Regions from separate parts of the Fictibacillus sp. UD genome, predicted to be linked through region 1. Evidence: riboswitches for the same ligand, from Rfam matches in the RefSeq annotation. Region 1 holds a riboswitch; each other region holds the start of a gene.
What was found. A riboswitch is a leader RNA that binds a small molecule or an ion and turns the genes downstream of it on or off. The one in region 1 is predicted to bind cobalamin.
Positions count from the first base shown of each region.

Region 1 (7,634 bases):
GCACCAAAACGATGCAGTTTTCCAAAACTGGGTTAACTTATGGATGGATGAGATGGAGCTTCAGGGAGAATTTGACCGTTTAAAATCTGAGTGGATATATGGTCAACAAGAATAGTGAGATCAAAAACTCAAAGCTACTATGCTTTGAGTTTTTGATAGCCTTGTAAAGCGTGATGAACAATTTTTTGAGAAGAATATGGCTGGTGAATACACTTTAGAGCAGATTTCATGTCCGCTAGCAGTTGTTTGTTATGTACCAACCTTTTTACGCAATGAGCAATCTCATCTGTTGATTCTGCAATTAGTGCAGCTCCATGTGATTGGAAATGTTTTGCATTTTCACTTTCCTGGCCTGGCACTGGCTTATATAAGATAAGGGGCAGGTTAAGGGCTGCAGCTTCTGTTATGGTGATACCACCTGGTTTTGTAATCAAACAATGGGACAGTTTTAAGATTTCATGAAGCTTTTCTACATATCCAAACAATCGGAAAGTTTCGGGATATTGAACTGCGGTTGGCAAGAGTTTTTCATATAAATCATTATTCTTACCGCAAATCACTATGATTGTTAGGGAAGGATCCTGAAGCAAACGCTCAGCCAATTGCTTTACATTCTTAAGGACACCCTGTGCGCCAGCAAGAATGGTAACTACATGGCTGCTGTGAGAGACTTCATATTTATTTAAGATCACTTCTTTATTTATAAATTGGTAGAAACCTGACCGAATTGGAATGCCGCTTACAGTAATTTTATTTTCATCCACATGATGTTTCATTAAACCCTGTTTAACCGAATCAGACGCCACAAAATAATGGTCGATAGAAGGATTAATCCAAAAAGGATGAGCGAAATAATCCGTAATTACGGTATAGATCGGAATGTTATAACGTGATTTTTTTAGTAAAAAAGGAGCAGCATGAAGCGGGAAAGTAGTTATGACGAAACGAGGATGATGTTTCTCGATCAGTTCAATGAAACGCTTGCGGCCTAAGTAACGGGAAAACTGGGTAATCGTCGTTGCGTTCAGCTTGTTCGTTCCATAATAGAACCATTTATAAAAAGAAGAGCCATGAGAGAAGCTTTTGATAAAAAGAGACTGTGTAATCTGAGCCATGATTGGATGAGCCTCTCCGAATAAATCTGAAATGATAGGTTCGTACCCTTTACTCTTAAGCTCTTCGGAGAGAACATTTGCGACCTGAACATGCCCGCTTCCATAGTTTGCGGTTAGAATTAATGCAGTTGGACGTATCAATCAGAAAACCTCCCCATTCTTTTGAAATAAGAATAACAGGGGTTTTTAAACGCAATATGAAGGAGATAAGAATGTTTTGTAAAAAGTAAAAATGATTAATGATACAATAAGGGAGATTCATAATTCAATAAGATCCAGTAATCATGGTGTCTGTTGCAGACTTAATAGGGAATCTGGTGAGAATCCAGAGCTGTTCCCGCAACTGTAAGTGCTGACGAAATAAGCAAATCCACTGTTTAACGATGGGAAGGGCTTAGAGTAGGCATAAGGCACGAGTCAGGAGACCTGCCGTGATTATGTCGTTGATCTTCTTCGGGAGTTGGGAAGATAAGACGTAGGGTATTTTAATAGATTTGTTTTGTGGTCTGTTTATTATGCTGCGTGTTAATCCATCCTTTGTGATGGATTTTTATTTGCGTCTAATCTGTTTTTAAACCAACTCCCTCTACTAAACTAGGAGTGTTCAAACTCCAGAAAAGAGGTATGGTATGGAACAGCAGTTGTCAGCAAACGTTTCACGAACAATTCAAACAAAGTTGGTTTTACCCCCTGATACCAATCACATGGGAACGATCTTTGGCGGTACCGTTTTATCATACATTGATGAAATTGCAGCCATAACAGCAATGAAGCATAGCAAGAAAGTGGTTGTAACAGCATCCATTGATAATGTAAACTTTTTATCGTCAGCTAAAGTCGGCGACATCCTCATTTTAGAGGGAGTTGTGATCTCAACGGGAAGAACTTCAATGGAAGTCTACGTAAAAGTAGAGTGCCAGAATTTAGAGACGGGAAACAGAACGTTAAACACAACGTCTATCTTAACAATGGTAGCAATCAATCAAGATGGAAAGCCATCGCCCGTACCAAGCGTGATACCAGAAACAGAAGAAGAGGCTGCTTTTTTTGTCAGTGCTCCATTAAGAAAGGAGCGGCGTCTGTTGTATAAAAACGCAAACGCCTAACAAGAAACGCCTGAAGAGAGGGAGAATTCCAATGAAAGTGAAGAATATTATATTTGTGATATTGGGATTCTTTTTCCTTAGTTTAGGAATGGTAGGGATTGTATTGCCATTGATTCCAACAACGCCATTTCTGCTTCTGGCATCGTATTTCTTTGTAAAGGGGTCTAAGAAATTTGAAGTGTGGTTTAAAGGCACCACTATATATAAACAGCACCTCGAGGAGTTTATCAAGGAACGCTCTTTGACGCTCAGAAAAAAGATTATGATTAACCTGTTCGCAGACTCCATGATTGCGATTGCCTTTATAATGGCTGAGAGTACCATGATAAGAGTTATTTTGGTTCTTATTGTATTGTATAAGTACTATTATTTCATTTTTAAAATTAAAACGGCCTAAAGTTAATGAGTCTGACCCAAGAAGTGAACCATTTTCTGAGGCAGGCTCTTTTTTTGTGCAGAGGGCGGTGGCAGGTGTTGAAAGATGTAGTATGTGTGTTTTTGGAAAGGATGTTTTAAAAGGTTGTTTGTGATAGGTGGACAGCCAAAAATATATCCACGTTAATTTCAATAATTCCACATTAAAAGGAATATATCCACGTTAATTTCAATAATTCCACGTTAAATGAAATATATCCACGATAATAAACATAACCGATGAAGGCGGCTTAATTCCACCTTTATCGGTTATGATTTCAACCTTAAGATAATGGTTTTGAACATAGCCACCAATCGTAACACTGAATTTCTCCAGATTGCGCTTGATCGGCACGCTTTTTGGCTTCTTGAACGGTACTAGCCGGTGGTACAATTAAGCGGTCTCCGATAAGTTCATTTTTTGGCCAGTTTGCAGGTGTTGCAGCCTTATTGGCATCAGCAGTTTGCAAAGCTTTAACCGCTCGCAATATCTCATTAATGTTACGCCCGACATTCTCGGGATACGTAAGAATCATTCTAATTTTTCCTGTGGGGTCCACGATATAAACACTTCGAACCGTTCTTGTGCCCATCGTAGGATGAATCATCCCAAGTCTCATCGCCAATTTGCCTAGACTGTCCGCGATAATAGGAAAGGTGATCTCAACTTTTAAATTTTGCTGAATCCACTCGATCCACTTAAGGTGAGAGTACACCTGCTCTACAGATAAACCGATTAAGTATGTGTTGAGCTTATTAAATTCAGGCATAAGTTTTTGGAAGGCAACAAACTCTGTTGTACATACAGGGGTAAAGTCACCAGGATGGCTAAAGAGGACAAACCAATGACCTTGATAGCTTGTTGGGAGGACAAGTTCCCCAAGGGTGGTATGAACTGTCGTCTCCGGAAATTGATCTCCAATAAAAGGCTTTGTAAATGCTTGTGCAGAATCCATTTCGCTCCCTCCTTATCTTTGTTGGTTTCCCATCATCTTGCTCTTTTTTAGCAGCTGAGACTCTCCTGTTTTCTCCCACTCTTCAACTTGCTCGATGGCTTGCTCTGGTGTGAACCCTTGACCAACCAGGACACCAGATAAAATAAACTCCTGATATAAGTGAGTAAGGTTAATCCCTTCTTCCGTTTCTTTTAAAGCTCTTTTTACAAGAGGATCAATATAGGTCACCCATTGATCTGCGACACTCTGAGTTTGAGTCTCTGGTGCGCTAACTGTTTGAGGAAGACGGGATGAACTTGGCTGACTGTTAAAGGTATATAAGTAGTTGTACTTAGCACTGTGCTTAATTTCGTCTGTAATAATGTTGAACAGAATGTCTCGATAGTATTGATTAGGAAGTCCTTGCCTAATGACACGGTACTTTTCCACAGCTCGAAGTTCTCCAAAAAGTGCTCTAACAAGTCCATCTTTATACGATTTAGGTTTTTGAAACTCTTCACCATTGGCAGGTGGCACTTCTTGACCTGTGATATCTTTATAAATCATTTTGAAAAGCTTGTTATGTCTTTTCTCATCATCACGTATAGATGCAATAATTAATTTCTCTTCATTTGTCGGTGCTTGTGAAATTAAATACTCATAAAACAGCTGATCTTCTCTTTCTCCTGCAACAGCCTCTTTAATAAGCTGAAGAGATAGTTGCAGAGCCTGCTGCTGACTAGTGCCTTGCTGTTGCTGCTGTTCTGGATTCATATAGCTCATGTGTATACCCTCCAAAAAATAAAGTCGCCATAGTCTATGCAAATGCCCAACATTTGTTGTTTGTTCGATTGTTTTCATTTGCGGAAACAGCCTTGAAAATCGATTCATGCAACTTAGTAATAAGAAAACGCAGCTTAGTTCGGAAGAGATTTACTGGCGGAATTCGCTGACATATACTGAATCCACAAGGTAAAAATTAGCGGGGGAGGGTGGAGGATGAAGATTACCATCATAGAAAATGACGATGCACAAGAGCTTGAAATTGTCTTGAAATGTAAAGAGATGAACGAAGAAGTAATCAAAATTTTAACGTCACTTAGATCGTTTGAACGCAAAATAATGGGTTCCATAAATGAAAAAACCTATTTGCTTTCACCAGATGATATCTATTACTTTGAATCTGTAGATAAGAAAAATTTTGCTTATACGAAAGAGCGCGTATATGAAGTTTCGATGAGACTTTATCATGTAGAAGAAATGTTCGGTGATGGTCATCTTTTTAGGGCTACTAAATCGACTATCATAAACCTGGATAAAGTCAAAACCATTACACCTCGATTCGGGGGCAAGGTAGAAGTGATGCTTGAAAATGGAGAGAATATGATCGTATCCAGACAATATGTACCTAAGCTGAAAGAAAAATTAGGATTTTAGGAGGCGCTGAGTATGTGGAAAAAAGCAATGGAGTTTATGGTCGATTTTAAAATGATGATGAGTTTGTTCTTCTCAGCAGGGATCATTATATATGTGATTTTTGGTTTCATAATGGGAGTGAGGGAAATTCCTTTTGAACTTGTCGTGCAAATCTTTTTCTTAAGCATTCTTGTCACGGTGTTTCAGTATTTGTTTTGGAATGAGAAAAGTGCAATCAAGCTGTCTGGTGCTACTAAAGTATTTATTCAATATATATTGCTTGGCTTTGTTTTATTTGGCATGTCACAAATGTTTCATTGGTTTAGCGTAGGATCAGCGACTTTCTATAACATGCTGATTCTGTATCATGTCATCTATCTTGGCGCGATCTTTGGGTTTTCAATTTACTTTAAAGTACTTGGTATGAAATTTAATCAAAAGATACTTAGCTTTAGAGAAGAAAATCAAGGTAAGTAACGCTGAAAATAAGAAAGAGGATGACCGCAAAGGGCCATCCTCTTGCTCGTGCGTCTTTACGCAACTTTATCCACTTTTTCCGCTTTCTCATCAAAAAGATAATTCTTAACAGCGTTTGTTGATGACTTCGCTTTTTTTACAAACAGCGGGTTCAATACTGCAACAGCAGCAAAGTTAGCCATTAGTCCCCAGAAACCTTCATAGATTCCTAGAGAAGTTCCCGTTGAATAGACGGTAAACGTAACGGCTAGTCCAACGATCAAACCGATGATTGTAGCTTCTCTTGATTGATTTCTCCAAAACAAGCTGATCACGATTGCAGGGAAGATCTGTACCATACCGGATACGCCGAGCAACTGCAATGATACAAGAGCCTGCGGAAACACAAGACCAAATAATAAAGCTAGTCCAATAACAACGAAAACCATGCCGCGTGTAATCATCGTCAATTTTGCACCCTTTACTTTCGGGTTGATAAGATCACGGTAAATGTTGTTCGCAAAAAGGTTAGATGCACCGATTGCCATGATGGAACATGGAATGAGTGATGCAAGAGCAATCGTCGAATACGCTAAGCCTTGACCGATACCGCCATATGACGTTTGAATAAGTGCCAGCAATGCAAAACGCGGATCTGTACCGTCCGGCAAAACTAAGAATGCGATGAAACCAAGGAAAACAACAAGGATTAAAACGATATTATACAGAGGCAGAAACAGTGCATTTTTTCGAATAGCATCAGCACTTCTTGCCGTAAATACGCCTGTAGCTGCATGTGCCCACATAAAGAGAGCGAGTGATGAAACGAAAGCCGCTGTAATGAACCAAGGTATACCTTTTGGTCCTTCCGTAGGAATCGTTAAAAGCTGAGGAGCTTCAGTGACGATCTTATCAACCATAGGGTTCCAGCCGCCAAAGTGCATGATTGGTAATGATACAACCATAAACAGCATGATCGCCCAAACGAGAACATCTTTAATGATTGCTGTATAAGTCGGTCCTTTAATACCGCTGAAGAACGTATAAAGAGCAACGAGCAAAAACGAAGTGATCACGACCACTTTTACATTGATAAAACCTGTTCCAGCAACTTGCAGCGTATCTTGAATACCGCTCAGTTGCAGACAGATATATGGAATAAGCATAAGTACGCCGACAATGGCAATTAAAGAAGAAAGGAGCTTTGAATCAAACCGCTCACGTGCATAATCTGCTAATGTCGTAAGTTTATGTTCATTCGCCACTTTCCATAGTTTCGGAAGGAAAAAATACGAGATAAAGTAAGCAAGAACAGAATAGGGAATCGCAAAGAATGCGAGACTTCCCGCCGTATATGCAGTACTCGTTAATCCTAGAAATGTATAGGCTGTGTAAAGGTCAGCCCCGACAAGAAACCAGACAAGTAAACCACCAAAACGTCTTCCTCCGACAGACCATTCCTCAACAGAGCTGCGGGTAGCTTTGTCTCTGCCTGCAATAAATCCGATCAGAACGACGGTTAAGATGATAAACATTGTGATAGACAGTGCTGTAAGATTACCTTGCTGCATTTAGTCCAAGCCTCCTTGTGATTTCTGAAGTTGATAGATGCCAAAGGTGCATAAAGGAGTTAAAACGATCCATAAAAACAGCCAAAACTGAAGAAACGGAAGTCCTAGAACAATAGGATCAATTCGGTTAGCGAACGGTAAAACGACCAGCTGCGCGATAAATGGAGCAGTAATGAATAAAATCATTAATAATTTCTTCATGATGCACTTGTCCCTTCTCTGTGGTGTTTTTAGAAATATAATGTTCACAATCATAACAGCTTAGAATGGAGGGGACAAGAGGAATTATATAAATTTTTAAAATATTTAATATTATTTGATAATGAAAGGGTTTACAGAGTGGATTCAACGAAAAAAGCCCATTTTTATAAAATGAGCTTTGTTAAGATTACCAGTCTTTCCGCTGAAAATGTTTTCCTTCCATATGTTCAACACCATCAGGGGTGCTGAGTCCATTTTGCTTAATGTGAGAAGCATTTTTAACATAATAGTGATAATTCCATCCTTTTTCATTCTGAAATTCTACTAAAAAAATGTAGGGGTTATATTGTCGGCCAATGTTTTGAGTGATATTCCACTCTTCACCTGGGTATTGATTCGTTAAATAGTGAATGAGTTGTT
Region 1 covers NZ_JARUHH010000005.1:100,501-108,134, forward strand. The annotation lists gene P8610_RS10300 (transporter substrate-binding domain-containing protein) at 1-115, shown strand, start outside; gene P8610_RS10305 (MGDG synthase family glycosyltransferase) at 138-1,256, opposite strand; cobalamin riboswitch at 1,384-1,563, shown strand; gene P8610_RS10310 (acyl-CoA thioesterase) at 1,745-2,221, shown strand; gene P8610_RS10315 (YbaN family protein) at 2,253-2,618, shown strand; gene P8610_RS10320 (peroxiredoxin) at 2,920-3,591, opposite strand; gene P8610_RS10325 (ferritin-like domain-containing protein) at 3,604-4,353, opposite strand; gene P8610_RS10330 (LytTR family DNA-binding domain-containing protein) at 4,570-5,007, shown strand; gene P8610_RS10335 (hypothetical protein) at 5,020-5,463, shown strand; gene P8610_RS10340 (sodium:solute symporter family protein) at 5,520-7,013, opposite strand; gene P8610_RS10345 (DUF3311 domain-containing protein) at 7,014-7,217, opposite strand; gene P8610_RS10350 (hypothetical protein) at 7,402-7,634, opposite strand, start outside.

Region 2 (7,634 bases), on a different contig from region 1:
CTATGATATGCCTGCTATTGCGGGTCCTAGTAATGGTGAGCACCTAGATAACTCGTTTGGACCTTTGTTTTCAACACCATCTTGGATGAACGGTGTAGAGGCATCAGTTAAGCTAAATACATTCATCTGGTCTCTTTTAGCCGGTGCAGTTCTTTATGGCTTCCTTCGCTTGATCTTAAGAAAAAGAATTGCTGCAGCTCTTCAGTCTAAAGTAAAGATAAAACCTGACCTTCTTGATGAGATTAGTTATCGAGCGGTAGCAATCGGTTTTCCCATCTTTACACTAGGTGCGCTTATCTTTGCGATGATCTGGGCACAGCAGGCTTGGTCGAGATTCTGGGGATGGGATCCTAAAGAAGTTTGGGCATTAATTACGTTCTTGTTCTACGCGGCTTTTCTTCACTTAAGACTTTCAAGAGGATGGCATGGCGAAAAGTCCGCATGGCTATGCGTTTTAGGATTTTGGATTATTACGTTTAACTTGATTGCAGTAAACTTGGTTCTTGTCGGATTGCATTCGTATGCATAAAGGTCAAAATAGAGTCTCTCTTTTATAAGAGGGACTTTTTTGTAGGCATGCAAAATGTTTAGGAAAGGCTGTTTTCTAAATGCTGTTTTCTACAGGATTGTTGCTTTTAAATCTTTTTATTTTTTTGTCTTCGCCTGCACCAAGGAAAGCGAGCACCTTGAACGGAAAACAATCACTTCCAATAACATCAAAGTTTAACAGCTTACGAAAAAAGAGATTAGATATACGTGTCCTGTTTGTTTGCAGCGCTTTGTTTCATGTATGATAGAAGCAGGATATAAAGACGTGCTTATCATGATTAGATATGGAGGATTGAATATGGATACAGAAGCTAAAATACTGGTTGTTGATGATGAAGAAAGAATTCGCAAACTATTAACGATGTATCTGGAACGAGAAAACTATGAAGTGCATGAAGCTGAAAATGGTGAGGATGCTCTTCAGATGGCTGTATCTATTAACTTTGATCTTATCTTGCTCGACCTCATGCTCCCAGGGATGGATGGCATTGAAGTTTGTGAGAAGTTAAGAGAAAAGAAAGCTACACCAGTCATCATGTTAACAGCAAAAGGCGAAGAACTTAACCGTATTCAAGGGTTTGAAGCAGGCACGGATGATTATATTGCAAAGCCTTTCAGCCCGAGGGAAGTCATCTTACGTGTAAAAGCACTATTAAGAAGATCTTCACCTACTAAGTTCCTTCAAACAGAGACTGTGGCTAAAAATGTAGTGGTATTTAAACACCTCACGATTGATCACGATGCACACCGTGTGACAGCAGGAGGCAAAGAGGTGAATCTAACTCCTAAAGAGTATGAATTGCTGTATTACTTAGCAAAAACACCTGATAAAGTCTACGCACGTGAACAATTGCTTAAAGATGTATGGAATTATGAGTTTTTTGGTGATCTAAGAACAGTCGATACACATGTAAAAAGACTTCGTGAAAAACTAAATAAAGTGTCTCCTGATGCAGCTTCTATGATTGCAACCGTTTGGGGAGTAGGCTACAAATTTGAGGCGGGAAATGAATGATCTGGAGAAGTGTAGTTGGTAAGCTTTGGATAACGATTTTATTGTTAGTCTCCGTTGTACTTACCTTATTAACCATTCTGCTCACTCAGTTCTTTGAAACGTTTTACGATAGCCAAGCACGCGAACAGTTAACTAAGATGGCAGACCGGCTTGTACTCATTATGGAAAGTGATGAGAATAGGGAAGAAGCAATCCGCATTACGAGTGAGATGGCTGAAGCTTATTCTATGTCCATCATGATCATTGATGAAAACCAGGATTCATTCATGTCTCAAAACTTGTATGATAATGCACCGTACATACCAGTTTCCGTATTTAATCAAAACGATAAACTTTCTACGGTTACGGAAAACGGAAAGAAGATCTACGTGAATGGAGATTTTCCTGTAGTGGACAAAAATGATGAGTCCAAGCAGACAATGATTATTTATGGAGAACCGTACGAAGCCGGAAATACTAAAGGTGGAGTATATGTTTATCAGTCGATTGAAAATGTGAAAAAGACAACCAATCACACAAAATATTTGATTTTCTTAGCAGCTGGTATAGCTATCATCTTAACTACAGTTTTTGCTTTTTTCCTATCAACCCGGATTACGGCGCCGTTAAGAAGAATGCGAGAAGCTGCAACGTCTGTAGCTAAAGGTGAATTTGATATGAAAGTGCCGATTTTAACACATGATGAAATCGGTGAACTTGGAATGACGTTCAATCGTATGGGACGTCAATTAAAAAATAACATCACAGCGCTGAATCAAGAAAAAGAACAGCTGACAAGTGTGTTAAGTTCTATGGCGGACGGTGTGATTACCTTTGACAGGAAGATGAACATTTTAGTTACAAATCCTCCTGCCGATCGCTTTTTACAAGCGTTTTATTATGAATCAGGGATGAAGACTGAAGTGAACGGAAATGTTCCTGAAGCTGTCAGACAGCTTTTTCAGCAAGTTGTCTCACTTGAGAGTGAGCAGATGACAGAGATTGCGATTCAAGGCCGCTCATGGGTAGTCGTGATGACACCATTATATGATCAATCCCTTATTAGAGGTGCCGTCGCAGTACTACGTGATATGACGGAAGAACGCCGAATGGATAAGTTAAGAGAAGATTTTGTTGCCAATGTTTCTCACGAGTTGAAAACTCCGATTGCTATGCTGCAAGGATATAGTGAAGCGATCGTAGATGATATTGCAGAATCAGAAGAAGAGAAAAAAGAGCTTGCTGGCATCATTTTAGATGAATCAAAACGAATGGGCAGGCTTGTTAACGAGCTGCTCGATCTCGCTAGACTAGAAGCAGGACACATGAAACTTCACTACGCCTCTCTTGCGATTGTGCCTTTTGCAGAAAGAATCGTGCGTAAATTCCAAGGACCTGCCAAAGACAGAGATATTCAGTTAAATCTTTCTATTGACGGTAACCTGGACTCCCATCAAGATCAAATAGAAGTAGATCCAGACAGAATTGAACAAGTGTTAACCAATTTAATTGATAATGCTATTCGCCATACGGCACAAGGTGGATTTGTAAATCTGTCGATTGGTGTGAGCGAACAGAACGTTAAGTTTTATGTGAGCGATAATGGATCTGGGATCAAAGAAGAAGATTTACCGTTTGTATTTGAACGTTTTTATAAAGGGGATAAAGCTAGAACGAGAGGGAAATCCGGTGGTACTGGTCTAGGACTAGCCATAGCAAGAAACATCGTAGAAGCACATGGAGGACAGATCAGCGTTCACAGCAAAAACAATGAAGGTACGACATTTTCCTTTGTTATTCCGCGAACGTTGAAATAAATTAGCAATACACCCCGATTAATCTTGTTTCATAAGGAACAAAAAATGATATAAAAAAAGATTTCACAAATTTCTCCATTACGTTATAATAAGAATTGTGTTTTCAAAAAATTCATAAGTGTTAAACAGGTGCAGTCCAGTATTGGACACGCTTAATAGGGAAAACGGTTAAATGCCGTTGCGGTCCCGCCACTGTAATTGTGAGAATCCTATAGTTTCGCCACTGTTAATACGGGAAGGCGATAGGAGACGATGATCAAGAGCCAGGAGACCTGCCTGTTTGTTACATGACATGACCTACGAGGATAGGGGGGTGTTTAACAGTGCCGGAGAGCCGGCTGCTGTTTTCTGCCTGTATACTATTAATCTCCTTCGTAGACGAAGGGGATTTTTTTAGTTATACGTAAATTCACTAAATTTATGGGTTTTTCCTGAATCTTTATTGAAAAGTTGATTGTAGAGGAAGGTGTGAGACTCCAGCGGGACGAGCGGGACAGGTGAGACTCCTAATCGCGGTTTGCGGCAGGAGGCTCACCGCACGCCCTGCGGAAAGCGAAGCACCTGAAACGGATATCAACTCTTTCAAGAGCAACATGATTTGAGAAAAACCTTAACTCAAGACAAGAAAGAGGTAAAATGATGAAAAAACTACTTTTAGTATTTACAACAATGATCATGATACTGGTTGGCTGTGGAACGACTGAAGTAAAGGAAAACACGGATCAGCCAAAACAAGAGGAAACAAAAAAAGAACAAGTCACGGTTCAGATCACTAAAGATAATGGAAAAGAAAAGGTAACAGAGAAGAAAGTGGATATAACAAAAGGTGCAACAATTATGAACGTGATGCAAGATAACTTTGATATCAAAACTCAATTCGATGGTGCATTTATAAGCAGTATTGAAGGAATTGAGGGAAATGAAAAGGATAAAACATCATGGTTCTTTTCTGTGAATGGTGAGGAAGCAATGAAAGGCGCAAAGGAAATCACTTTAAAGCCGGGAGATTCTTTAGAGTTCGACTTCCATAAATATGAATAATCTCAGTATTAGAAGAATGACGATCATTGCTTTGTTAGCTGCTCTTTTAACTGTAGGGCGAATCTGGTTTGCAATGATACCAAACGTTCAGCCAAACACAACTATATTGATTTTGGCATCATTTGTACTAGGTCCTATTCACGGACTGCTGCTTGCTATCTTGAGTACACTAACCACAAACCTAGTTTTAGGCCACGGCTTATGGTCGTTCGGTCAGATGATTGCTTGGGGTCTTATTGCCGTGATGAGCGGCCTGATAGGTCGATACCGTCACAACATACCGTGGATGATTTTACCTTTATATGCTGGTTTCTGTGGATTTTTATTCGGTTTCATCATGTCGGTTATAATGGGCGGAATTATCATGCAAAAATTTTGGCCATATTATATAGCTGGGCTGCCGTTTGACCTTAATCATGCGATTGGAAATGTGGTATTCTTTGTAGTACTTTATAAACCGCTACTTTACGTAATGGAGCATCAAATTAATAAAGATATGAACAAGAAAGCTGCCTTTGAATAGGGAGCTTTTTTTCTGCAAAAAAATGGTTCAAAATAAGTCTTATTTGAATAGGATGATAAAGTTGATTTAACTTTTCTAAAGGAGGACAAAATGAGAGACTATTTAAACCGTTTTTTTGCAGTGATGTTTTTAATGATGTGCCTTAGCGTATTATTTATTGGAGTTAAATTAGGAGCATAAACTCTTGATTGAAACAGATATTCATGATACATATGGTAAAACGTTTTAAAAAAGGAGATTAATATGCTAACGGATTACCATTCTCATCTGGAAAAAGGCACTTTAACAATCGACTATCTAAAACAATTTGTAGACACAGCAAGAGAAAAAGGGATACAAGAGTTTGGAATTTCAGAACACGCTTATCATTTTTATGAAACAAAGAACATTGTATCAAAACCATGGATGGAAGAAAGACGCTATTACAAGATGGACGATTATGTGAACTTGTTTAAACAAGCTGATCAACTTGGAATGGACGTAAGAATGTCTATAGAGATGGACTATACACCAGGCAGTCATGAGGAAATGGCTGCGTTTATCAAATCTTATCCGTTTGATTATGTGATCGGATCTGTTCACTGGGTAGACGATTTTGGAATAGATTTGGCAGAGTACCGAAAAGAATGGGATCGTCGTGATCTCTATGAAACGTATCGTGCTTATTATGATCAGATCGTTACGCTTGCTGAAAGTAACTTATTTGATATCGTGGGGCATCTTGATCTTGTGAAGATCTTTAACTATGTTCCTGCCGATCAAGACTTCTTATATGAACAGTATGACCGTGTTACAGATGCTTTAAGCCGTTCAAAGACATGTGTAGAGATCTCGTCTGCTGGACTGCGGAAACCGGTTGGGAGGCTGTATCCTGAACCCGAACTCCTTTCACTCTGTTACAAGAAAGGAATTCCGATCGTACTTTCGTCAGACGCTCACGAACCTCATCAGGTTGGAGAAAACTATGAAGCATCCATTACGCTAGCCAAAGAGACGGGATACACGAAACTCATGACGTTTAGAGGCGGAGAGAGGAAAGAAGTAGAATTAGGGTAAGTAAAACTCTTAAAACGTAATCAAAAACTCAAAAAAGCTCTGCTTTAGAATGATTTCAATGCAGAGCTTTTTTCTATTGGCTCTTTTCTAAACACTTTTTTCTAAAAGGTTGTTGCTTTCAAATGTTGTCTTCTAAGATTGTTGATTGGAGTGTAAGATGCGAGACTCCTGCGGGACAGGCGGGCAGGTGAGACACTTAAAAGTGAAACGTACGAATGTGGCTCACCACCTGCCCCGCGGAAAGGGAGCATCTGAAACGGAAATCAACCACTTTCATGAGCAACAAAGTTTACGAAAACAGCCTGTCTTTTATACTTACAAGTCTAACGGTTTACAAACAAGAAGATCTTCAATACTTGCAAGCTCTTTTTGAGTAGATTCCGGCAGTTGGGTGTCAAATGTTAAAACCATCATCGCTTCTCCGCCAGCTGATTTTCTTCCAACGTGCATCGTAGCGATGTTAATATTTCTTTCACCTAAAAATGCCCCAACTTTTCCGATGATTCCTGGAGTGTCTCTGTGTTCAATGTACAAAAGTGAACCTTGAGGAACAAAGTCTACCGTGTAGCCGTTTAGCTGAATAATTCGGCCGCCGAACCCTTTAACGAGTGTTGCAGAAAGCGTAAATATCTTTTTGACGCCAGTTACTTTTACATGAATGATGTTTGGATAACCATGGTCAGCTGTTCCATGTTTTTCTCCAACCACTATACCTTGTTCTTTCGCTGCGACCATACTGTTAACATCGTTAACTGGCCGGTCAAGTCTCGTTTTTAAAAATCCGCAAAGAAAGCTGCGTGTGAGTGAAGTCGTATCAGTTTCTGATAATGATCCTCCGTAGCCTATAGAAATCTCTGAAACAGGTTCTTTGAAAAATTGAGTTGTAAACGAACCAAGAAGGTTGGAAAAATCATAATAAGCGATCAGCTTTTCATAGGTGTCTTTAGATAGTGATGGGAAATTCACAGCATGTTTTAATGGCTGATTTAAGAGATAGGATCTAATTTCATCACTTGCCATGTATGCCACATTTTTCTGTGCCTGTACAGTTGAAGCTGCAATATGCGGAGTTACAATGACATTAGGATGATCAATCAACGAACGGCTTACAGGGGGTTCTTGTTCAAACACATCCAGTGCACAGCCAGAAAGGTGACCGTTATCTAAATAATGGAGAAGTGCTTCTTCGTCAATGATGCCTCCACGTGCGCAGTTTAGAACAAATGCACCTTTTTTTGCATGTTTTAAATTCTCATAATTTAATAGTTTACGGGTATCCTTTGTAAGCGGGGTATGAACGGTCATAATGTCACTTTGTTGAATAAGTGTGTCAAGGTCAACGGAAGTAACAGATAGCTCTTTTTGCTTCTCAGCAGAAAAATAAGGATCAAAAACAAGGACATTCATGGAAAAGCTTTTCGCACGCTTTGCAAGTTCAGAACCAATTCGTCCCATACCAATTATCCCGAGTGTTTTTTGGTATAGTTCTTGACCTGTATACTTCTTACGATTCCATTCGCCTTGTTTAACCGATTGATTAGCCTGGGGAATATTGCGTACTAAAGACATCATCATTGCCCAAGTGTGTTCAGCCGTTGAAATGGTGTTTCCTTCAGGTGCGTTAACGACAAGAACACCCCTTTTAGTAGCAGCA
Region 2 covers NZ_JARUHH010000001.1:601,086-608,719, forward strand. The annotation lists gene ccsB (c-type cytochrome biogenesis protein CcsB) at 1-529, shown strand, start outside; gene P8610_RS03140 (response regulator transcription factor) at 848-1,564, shown strand; gene P8610_RS03145 (ATP-binding protein) at 1,561-3,360, shown strand; cobalamin riboswitch at 3,471-3,654, shown strand; gene P8610_RS03150 (DUF4430 domain-containing protein) at 4,000-4,401, shown strand; gene P8610_RS03155 (ECF transporter S component) at 4,394-4,924, shown strand; gene P8610_RS03160 (histidinol-phosphatase) at 5,168-5,980, shown strand; gene P8610_RS03165 (hypothetical protein) at 6,138-6,353, shown strand; gene serA (phosphoglycerate dehydrogenase) at 6,296-7,634, opposite strand, start outside.
Region 2: linked by a shared signal. The riboswitch ahead of P8610_RS03150 (DUF4430 domain-containing protein) and the one ahead of P8610_RS10310 (acyl-CoA thioesterase) in region 1 are both predicted to bind cobalamin.

Region 3 (7,634 bases), on a different contig from region 1:
AACGAAATCTTTATAGGACAAACCTTTGGAAGTAACGAAGAGAAGCTCTCTTACATATGGCAGTGCTATCAAGGTGAATTTGAAAATAGTGTGGAACATGATTTATCCTTTTTTATTCAAAACGGAACCAAGTATGATCGATATGACGAACTTCATATGCAGCGAACATTCTCAGTAGAAGACTATTCAAGATGGTTACTAGAATGCGGCTACGACCTATTAAATGTTTCAGCTGATTTTAAACCTGAAGATCCATCAGATGAAAGTGAACGTATTTTATTCGCTGCGAAGAAAAGATAATAGTTTAGACTTTTTTAAATTGTTTTATTTGAAGCTATCATTGTTGTTTTTGAAAGTAATTGATTTCCGTTTCAGGTGCTTCGCTTTCCGCGGGGCAGGCGGTGAGCCACATTCGTAACGTTTCACTCTTAAGTGTCTCACCTGCCCGCCTGTCCCGCAGGAGTCTCGCACCCTACACTTCAATCAACAATCATAGAAGACAACATTTGAAAGCAGCAATCTTTTAGATAAGGGCTCTTTTCATAATCAATGCTTTTTTGAAAGTAGTTGATTTCCGTTTCTGGTTCCTCGCTTTCTGCAGGACAGGCGGTGAGCTACATTCGTACGTTCCACTCTAAGTGTCTCACCAATCTAGTTGGCTACAAGTTTTAAATATGAAGAGAGTCAATTCTTAAAAGACAGCCTAAGTGCTGTCTTTTATTGTAGGAAACGTTACAATACCATTAAAGAGTATTAGTTTTTTACAGAAATAGGGTGGATATATTTGTTAGTTCAAGATCCGTTATTTAAAAAAACATTTTAGAGACGATTATTGATAGCGCTTACGAATGGATTGTAGTCGTTGATCATGAAGGCATCGTCCGCTATATGAATAAGACATATTGTAAGTTCTTAGGTGAGGATCCTCAAGAAGTTATTGGCAAACATGTAACAAATGTTATTGAAAATACAAGAATGGACAAAGCGGTTTTACAGGGTAAGGTAGAAATTGCTGATCTGCAATTCATTCGAGGCAACTACATGATTGCTAATAGAATTCCCATCTTTAATGAGGGGAAAGTAATAGGCGCAGTCGGAACAGTGATCTTTAGAGACACTGAACAATGGAAAAAGATGAACTCTCATATTAAAGCTTTGCTTCATGAGCTGAATTTTTATAAAAATGAGTGGGAAGAAATCAATGGAGCATCTTATACATTAAATGATTTTGCTGGAACATCTGCTGAAGTTGAAAAAATAAAAAAACATGTAAAAAACATTGCTAGTGGTGATTTATCTGTATTGATTCGGGGTGAAAGCGGAACGGGTAAGGAATTACTGGCTCATAGCATTCATCAGTTAAGCGAAAGAAGTGCAAAACCGTTCATAAAGCTCAATTGTGGCGCGGTACCTGAGCATTTATTTGAGTCGGAATTATTCGGTTATTCAGAAGGCGCTTTTACGGGAGCAAAAAAAGGCGGGAAATTAGGAAAGTTTCAGCTTGCAGATGGGGGAACATTATTTTTAGATGAAATTGGGGATCTCCCTCAAAGTATGCAGATCAAGCTGCTTCGTGTACTTCAAGAGAAAGAGGTAGAGCCTGTTGGTGCTGTACATACTCAGAAGGTAAATGTTAGAGTGATCGCAGCCACAAACCGTCCTCTTGAAAAGCTAATTATGGAAAACAAATTTCGGGAAGATCTATTCTATCGTATTAATGTGCTACAGATTAAGGTACCTCCTCTTCGTGAACGAAAAGAAGATATTTGGCCTTTGGCAGAAAATTTTATAGTGATGAATTGCAAAGTGACAGGTAAAAGAATCCTCAGTATTGATGATGATGTAAAAGAAGCTTTTCTAGAATATGAATGGCCTGGAAATGCTAGAGAACTTAAAAATTTCGTAGAAGCAGCTATTCAGCTTACACTGAGTGATCGATTGACGATTGATTCTTTTCCGGATTTTCTAAAAGAAAAATTAGGTGTACATAAAACAGTAATGACACTTAAAGAACATGTGCAAGAAACAGAAAGGAACGTTATCTCTTATTATCTAGAGAAGATGAATGGTGATATTAAGAGTGTCGCTCAACAACTAGGTATAGGGAAGACAAATTTGTACGATAAAATCAAAAAGTACAATATTCGTTAATTCGCACTCATCTTCCGGAAAAACGGAATCACTTTCCGTTTTTCCGGAATTATTCATAATGTTAATAAAATGAATAGATTAGTAGCTTTGGAAACATTCTTTACAGCAATATTTATTTTTGCAAGAAACTTTATTAGCTTAATGTTCCGCTTTTTCGGAAAAAATGCTTTACTGTGACCTGAATAAAGGAATTTTCATGTTGGCATGGAACTTGCATTACATTACGGGGTGTAGTTTATAAGGAAAGGTGCTGATGCCACAGTAAAATGAAAGCGCTTCAAAGGATACGAGAACGTAAGAAATGGGGGAATAGAAATGGACATTATTATTATTTTATTGGCATTATTTTTCTTAATGTTTGTAGCGTATAGAGGATTTAGTGTTATCTTATTTGCACCGATTGCAGCACTTTTTGCTGTGCTGCTAACAGAACCAGGACATGTACTTCCGTTTTTCTCTGGGGTTTTTATGGAGAAGATGGTTGGATTCATTAAGCTATACTTTCCAGTCTTCTTATTAGGAGCAATATTCGGAAAGGTTATTGAGATGTCAGGGTTTGCAAAATCCATTACGCAGTTTGTTATCAAATTGATCGGACCATCCAGAGCGATGCTTGCTATTGTGCTCGTTGGAGCCATTCTAACTTACGGAGGCGTATCATTATTCGTAGTTGCCTTTGCTCTTTATCCGTTCGCAGCAGAACTCTTTAGACTGGCAAATATTCCAAAAAGACTTATACCTGGAACCATCGCGTTAGGTGCTTTTACCTTTACGATGGATGCTTTTCCAGGCAGTCCTCAGATTCAGAATATCATCCCAACGTCATTCTTTGGAACGACAACATGGGCAGCGCCGTGGCTTGGCTTTATTGGGGGAATGTTTGTCTTTATTATTGGTATGGTTTACTTGGAATGGAGACGAAGACAAGCGGCAGCAAAGGGAGAAGGCTATGGGACGGGGCACAGCAACGAGCCTGAAAAACTAGAGTCTGAAAACCTTCCGAACGCATTTATTGCGATCCTTCCACTCATTTTGGTAGGAGTCTTCAACAAATGGTTCACGGTTCTTATTCCTAAGTATTACGGAACAACTTTTGACTTTTCTGCCATTGGTATGAAGAATGTACCCGCGATCCAGATTCCGACACTTGCTGCAGTTTGGGCAGTTGAAGGTGCATTGATTATTGGTATCGTTACGGTACTTCTGTTCTCATTTAAAAGAATTAAAAACAACTTTAATAAAGGTATCAACTTATCGATTGGCGGTGCTTTGCTTGCCACTCTAAATACAGCATCAGAGTATGGGTTTGGGGGAGTAATTGCAGCACTTCCAGGTTTTACGGCAGTGAATACAGCCATGTCAAATACAATTAAAGATCCGTTAATAAATGAAGCAGTGACGACTACAACTTTAGCTGGGATTACAGGATCAGCCTCAGGCGGTATGAGTATAGCGCTCGCAACAATGAGTGAAACGTATATCGCACAAGCGAATAAATTAGGCATTGATCCAGAAGTCCTTCACCGTGTTGCTTCTATGGCGAGCGGCGGGATGGATACTCTTCCTCACAATGGAGCCGTAATTACACTGTTAGCTGTTACAGGATTAACTCATAAACAGGCTTATATTGATATTTTCGCAATGACAATTATTAAAACAGTAGCTGTATTTGTCATTATTGGACTTTACTATGGTCTTGGTATCGTATAAGAATTATGAAAGAAAAGGAGTAGTCATTCATGAGATCCTTCGTAGAAAAAAAAGTTGTTTTTATTACTGGAGCTGCAAGCGGGATCGGGCTGCAATTAGCTAAAGCGTTTGCTGAACAAGGTGCAAAGGTCGTAATCAGTGACCTTAATGATGAGAAGGCAAAAGAGTCAGCTGAAGTTTTGGTACGTAATGGCCATGATGCCATCGGGCTAGGGTGCAATGTTACAAAAGAGGAAGACATAACAAACGCATTGGATCAAGCTCTTCAACATTATAATCGGATTGATATCCTGATCAACAACGCTGGATTACAATACGTATCACCACTAGAAGAGTTCCCTACTGAAAAGTTTCAGCAGTTGATTTCTGTAATGCTTACTGCTCCTTTTATTGCTACAAAACATGTGTTTCCGATCATGAAAAAACAAGGGTTCGGACGGATTATCAACATGGCATCAATAAATGGATTAGTCGGTTTTGCTGGAAAATCCGCTTATAATAGTGCAAAGCATGGAGTAATCGGATTAACTAAAGTAGCAGCTTTAGAAGGTGCACCACATGGCATAACTGTTAATGCTGTTTGCCCTGGTTATGTTGATACACCCCTTGTAAGAGGGCAGCTTGAGGATCTTGCAAAAACTAGAAACGTTGAACTCGAAAAAGTTTTGGAAGAAGTGATCTATCCGCTTGTTCCTCAAAAACGCTTGCTTGATGTTCAAGAAATTGCCGATTATACCCTGTTTCTTTCTAGTGAAAATGCAAAAGGTGTTACAGGGCAGGCTATTGTGATTGATGGCGGATATGTGGCTCAATAAAAAAGAATAATTTTATAGATTTAATTGACATTTACTATATTTAGTGTCAGAGTAAATAATACAAACCTATATATGGAGAATTTAGGTGCCGGAAGTTTCCGGCTTAAAAGGGAATTCGGTGTAAAACCGAAGCTGTCCCCGCAACTGTAATTGTGGACGAAATGGAATAGCCACTGTACAGATTAGCTATAAGTATTATGGCTGCTGTATGGGAAGGCCCAAAGTAGGAAGAAGCAAAAGCCAGTAGACCTGCCTGAAATACTCCTATTTTCTTTTCCTCGGGGATTGGGAGAAAGAACAGTGACTGTATAAAGGTATTCTTGCAGCAATCACACGTTTCTTTCACCCTCTTCCTGATGGAAGGGGGTTTTTATTATGATTTAAGGAGTGTTTGAACAATGAAAATGACAGCTGCAAACTCTTTACTCGGGGAGTGGTTAAGAGAATGTGTCGAGAATTTCCCAGGAATAGAAGCGAAGGCATTTTTAGAAAGAGCTGAAAAACTAGAAAGTGAAACTGAAACAAACGATTCTGCATCTCTATTCAGACAATTAGTGATGGAAGCATTAAATGGTTTAACTGCAGAAGAACCTGATTGGACGTTTGTAGCGGCACAGATTTATTTGAGGCAGCTATATGAAGAAGTAAGACGTAACAGAGGAGAATTAGAGAATCCCCCCTATTCAAATCTGTGTGGATTAATTCAAAAATTAGTGGGCTTGAATATCTACGATTCTACGATCCTAACCTGTTATAATGAGCAAGAAATTGAAGAAGCTGAAAAAATGATAGATCCAGCTAAAGATAAGCTTTTTACATACATAGGGTTGAAAACGCTGGCTGACCGATATTTGGCAAAAGGGTTTGATAATGAGATTTATGAACTGCCTCAAGAACGGTGGATGCTGATTGCTTTGTATTTAATGAGAGACGAGGATAAAACGAATAGGCTTCAACAAGTGAAAGAAGCTTATTGGGCACTTTCTAATTTATATATGACGGTTGCAACCCCGACCCTAGCTAATGCAGGTAAAAGTTTTGGCCAGCTTAGCTCATGCTTTATTGATACGATCGACGACAGTCTTAGAGGGATTTTCGATTCGAATACCGATGCAGCAACCGTCTCTAAAGGCGGTGGAGGACTAGGAATCTATCTTGGTAAGATTCGTGCGAGAGGCTCAGATATTAAAGGATTTAAAGGGAATTCATCAGGTGTTATTCCATGGATGAAGCAGTTAAACAATACTGCAGTTTCTGTTGATCAACTAGGACAAAGGCAAGGAGCGATTGCCGTTTACCTAGATATATGGCATAAAGATATTTTAGAATTTTTAGATGCAAAGTTAAATAATGGTGATGAGCGAATGAGAACACATGACCTGTTTACAGGAGTATGTCTTCCGGATCTATTCATGGAACAAGTTGAGAAACGGGGAGAGTGGCATCTGTTTGATCCCCATGAAATAAGAAAGGTAAAGGGATACTCATTGGAGGATTTCTTTGACGAAACAAAGGGCATGGGAAGCTTCAGAGAAAAATATACGGAGTGTCTTGAAGACGATAGACTTTCTAAAAAATGTGTACCGGCAATTGAAATCATGAAACGTATCATGAAATCTCAGCTAGAGACGGGAACTCCTTTTATGTTTTATCGCGATACGGTCAACCGTTTAAATCCCAATACTCATCTAGGAATGATCTATGCTTCTAACCTGTGTACAGAGATTATGCAAAACATGTCCGCAACCGTCGTTTCTTCTGAAGAGACTGAAGATGGAGAAATTCTTATCAGAAAAACACCAGGAGATTTTGTGGTATGTAACTTATCGTCGCTTTCTCTCGCTAAGGTAATTCAAGATAATGTGTTAAAAAGAGTAATTGATATTCAGATCAGAATGCTCGATAATGTGATCAATCTTAACCGTATTGATGTACCTCAAGCAATGCTTACTAATCAAAAATACAGAGCAATAGGGGTAGGGACATTCGGATGGCATCATCTTCTTGCAAAAGAGGGGATCAAATGGGAAAGTGATGAAGCGGTATCTTATGCAGACAAACTTTATGAAATAATCAATTACTATGTAATAAGTGCTAGTTGTGAGCTCGCAAAAGAAAAAGGAAAGTATCCCGCATTTGATGGGTCAGACTGGGCCAATGGAGACTATTTTTTAAAGCGAGGGTATTCTTCTGAAGAGTGGGAGTGCTTAAAAGAAAGAGTAAGAGTGCACGGCTTAAGAAATGGATATCTTATTGCTGTTGCCCCAAATTCTTCTACGTCAATTATTGCAAATTCAACGCCTAGTGTTGATCCGATCTTTAAAAAGTTTTATTCAGAAGAAAAAAAGAATTATAAGATTCCAGTAACAGCACCCGATCTGAGTATTGAGACAACGTGGTTCTATAAATCTGCTTTTCTTATTGATCAAACTTGGAGTATCAAGCAGAATGCTGTAAGACAAAGACATGTGGATCAATCCATTTCGTTTAACCTTTATGTTAATCACAATATAAAAGCGAAAGAGCTGCTTGATCTGCATATGTTGAGCTTCCAAAAAGGGTTGAAGACTACCTATTATACGAGATCTACATCAATTGAGCTGGAAGGATGTGAAAGCTGTGAAAGTTAAAGCTGCCGAACATCTGCAGAAGAGAAAAATCTATGATGTGGAAGCGCCTAACGCTTCTACGGGTATTATCAATGGTAGAAGCTCTAATATACTGAACTGGGACGACGTAAGATACAAATGGGCATATCCGCTGTATAAAAATATGTTATCTAATTTTTGGACGCCTTTTGAGATCAATATGTCTAGCGACAGCAAACAATATGTAAATCTATCTGAAAAAGAGCAAGATACCTTTAATAAAATTATTGGATTGTTAGCTTTTTTAGATAGTGTACAAACCGATTATTCAAGCAGAGTAGCAGCCTATTTAACAGATTCGAGTCTAGCT
Region 3 covers NZ_JARUHH010000001.1:371,058-378,691, forward strand. The annotation lists gene P8610_RS01875 (class I SAM-dependent DNA methyltransferase) at 1-300, shown strand, start outside; gene P8610_RS01880 (hypothetical protein) at 325-471, opposite strand; gene P8610_RS01885 (sigma-54 interaction domain-containing protein) at 817-2,151, shown strand; gene P8610_RS01890 (GntP family permease) at 2,467-3,861, shown strand; gene P8610_RS01895 (3-hydroxybutyrate dehydrogenase) at 3,891-4,676, shown strand; cobalamin riboswitch at 4,743-4,948, shown strand; gene P8610_RS01900 (ribonucleoside-diphosphate reductase subunit alpha) at 5,075-7,306, shown strand; gene P8610_RS01905 (ribonucleotide-diphosphate reductase subunit beta) at 7,296-7,634, shown strand, end outside.
Region 3: linked by a shared signal. The riboswitch ahead of P8610_RS01900 (ribonucleoside-diphosphate reductase subunit alpha) and the one ahead of P8610_RS10310 (acyl-CoA thioesterase) in region 1 are both predicted to bind cobalamin.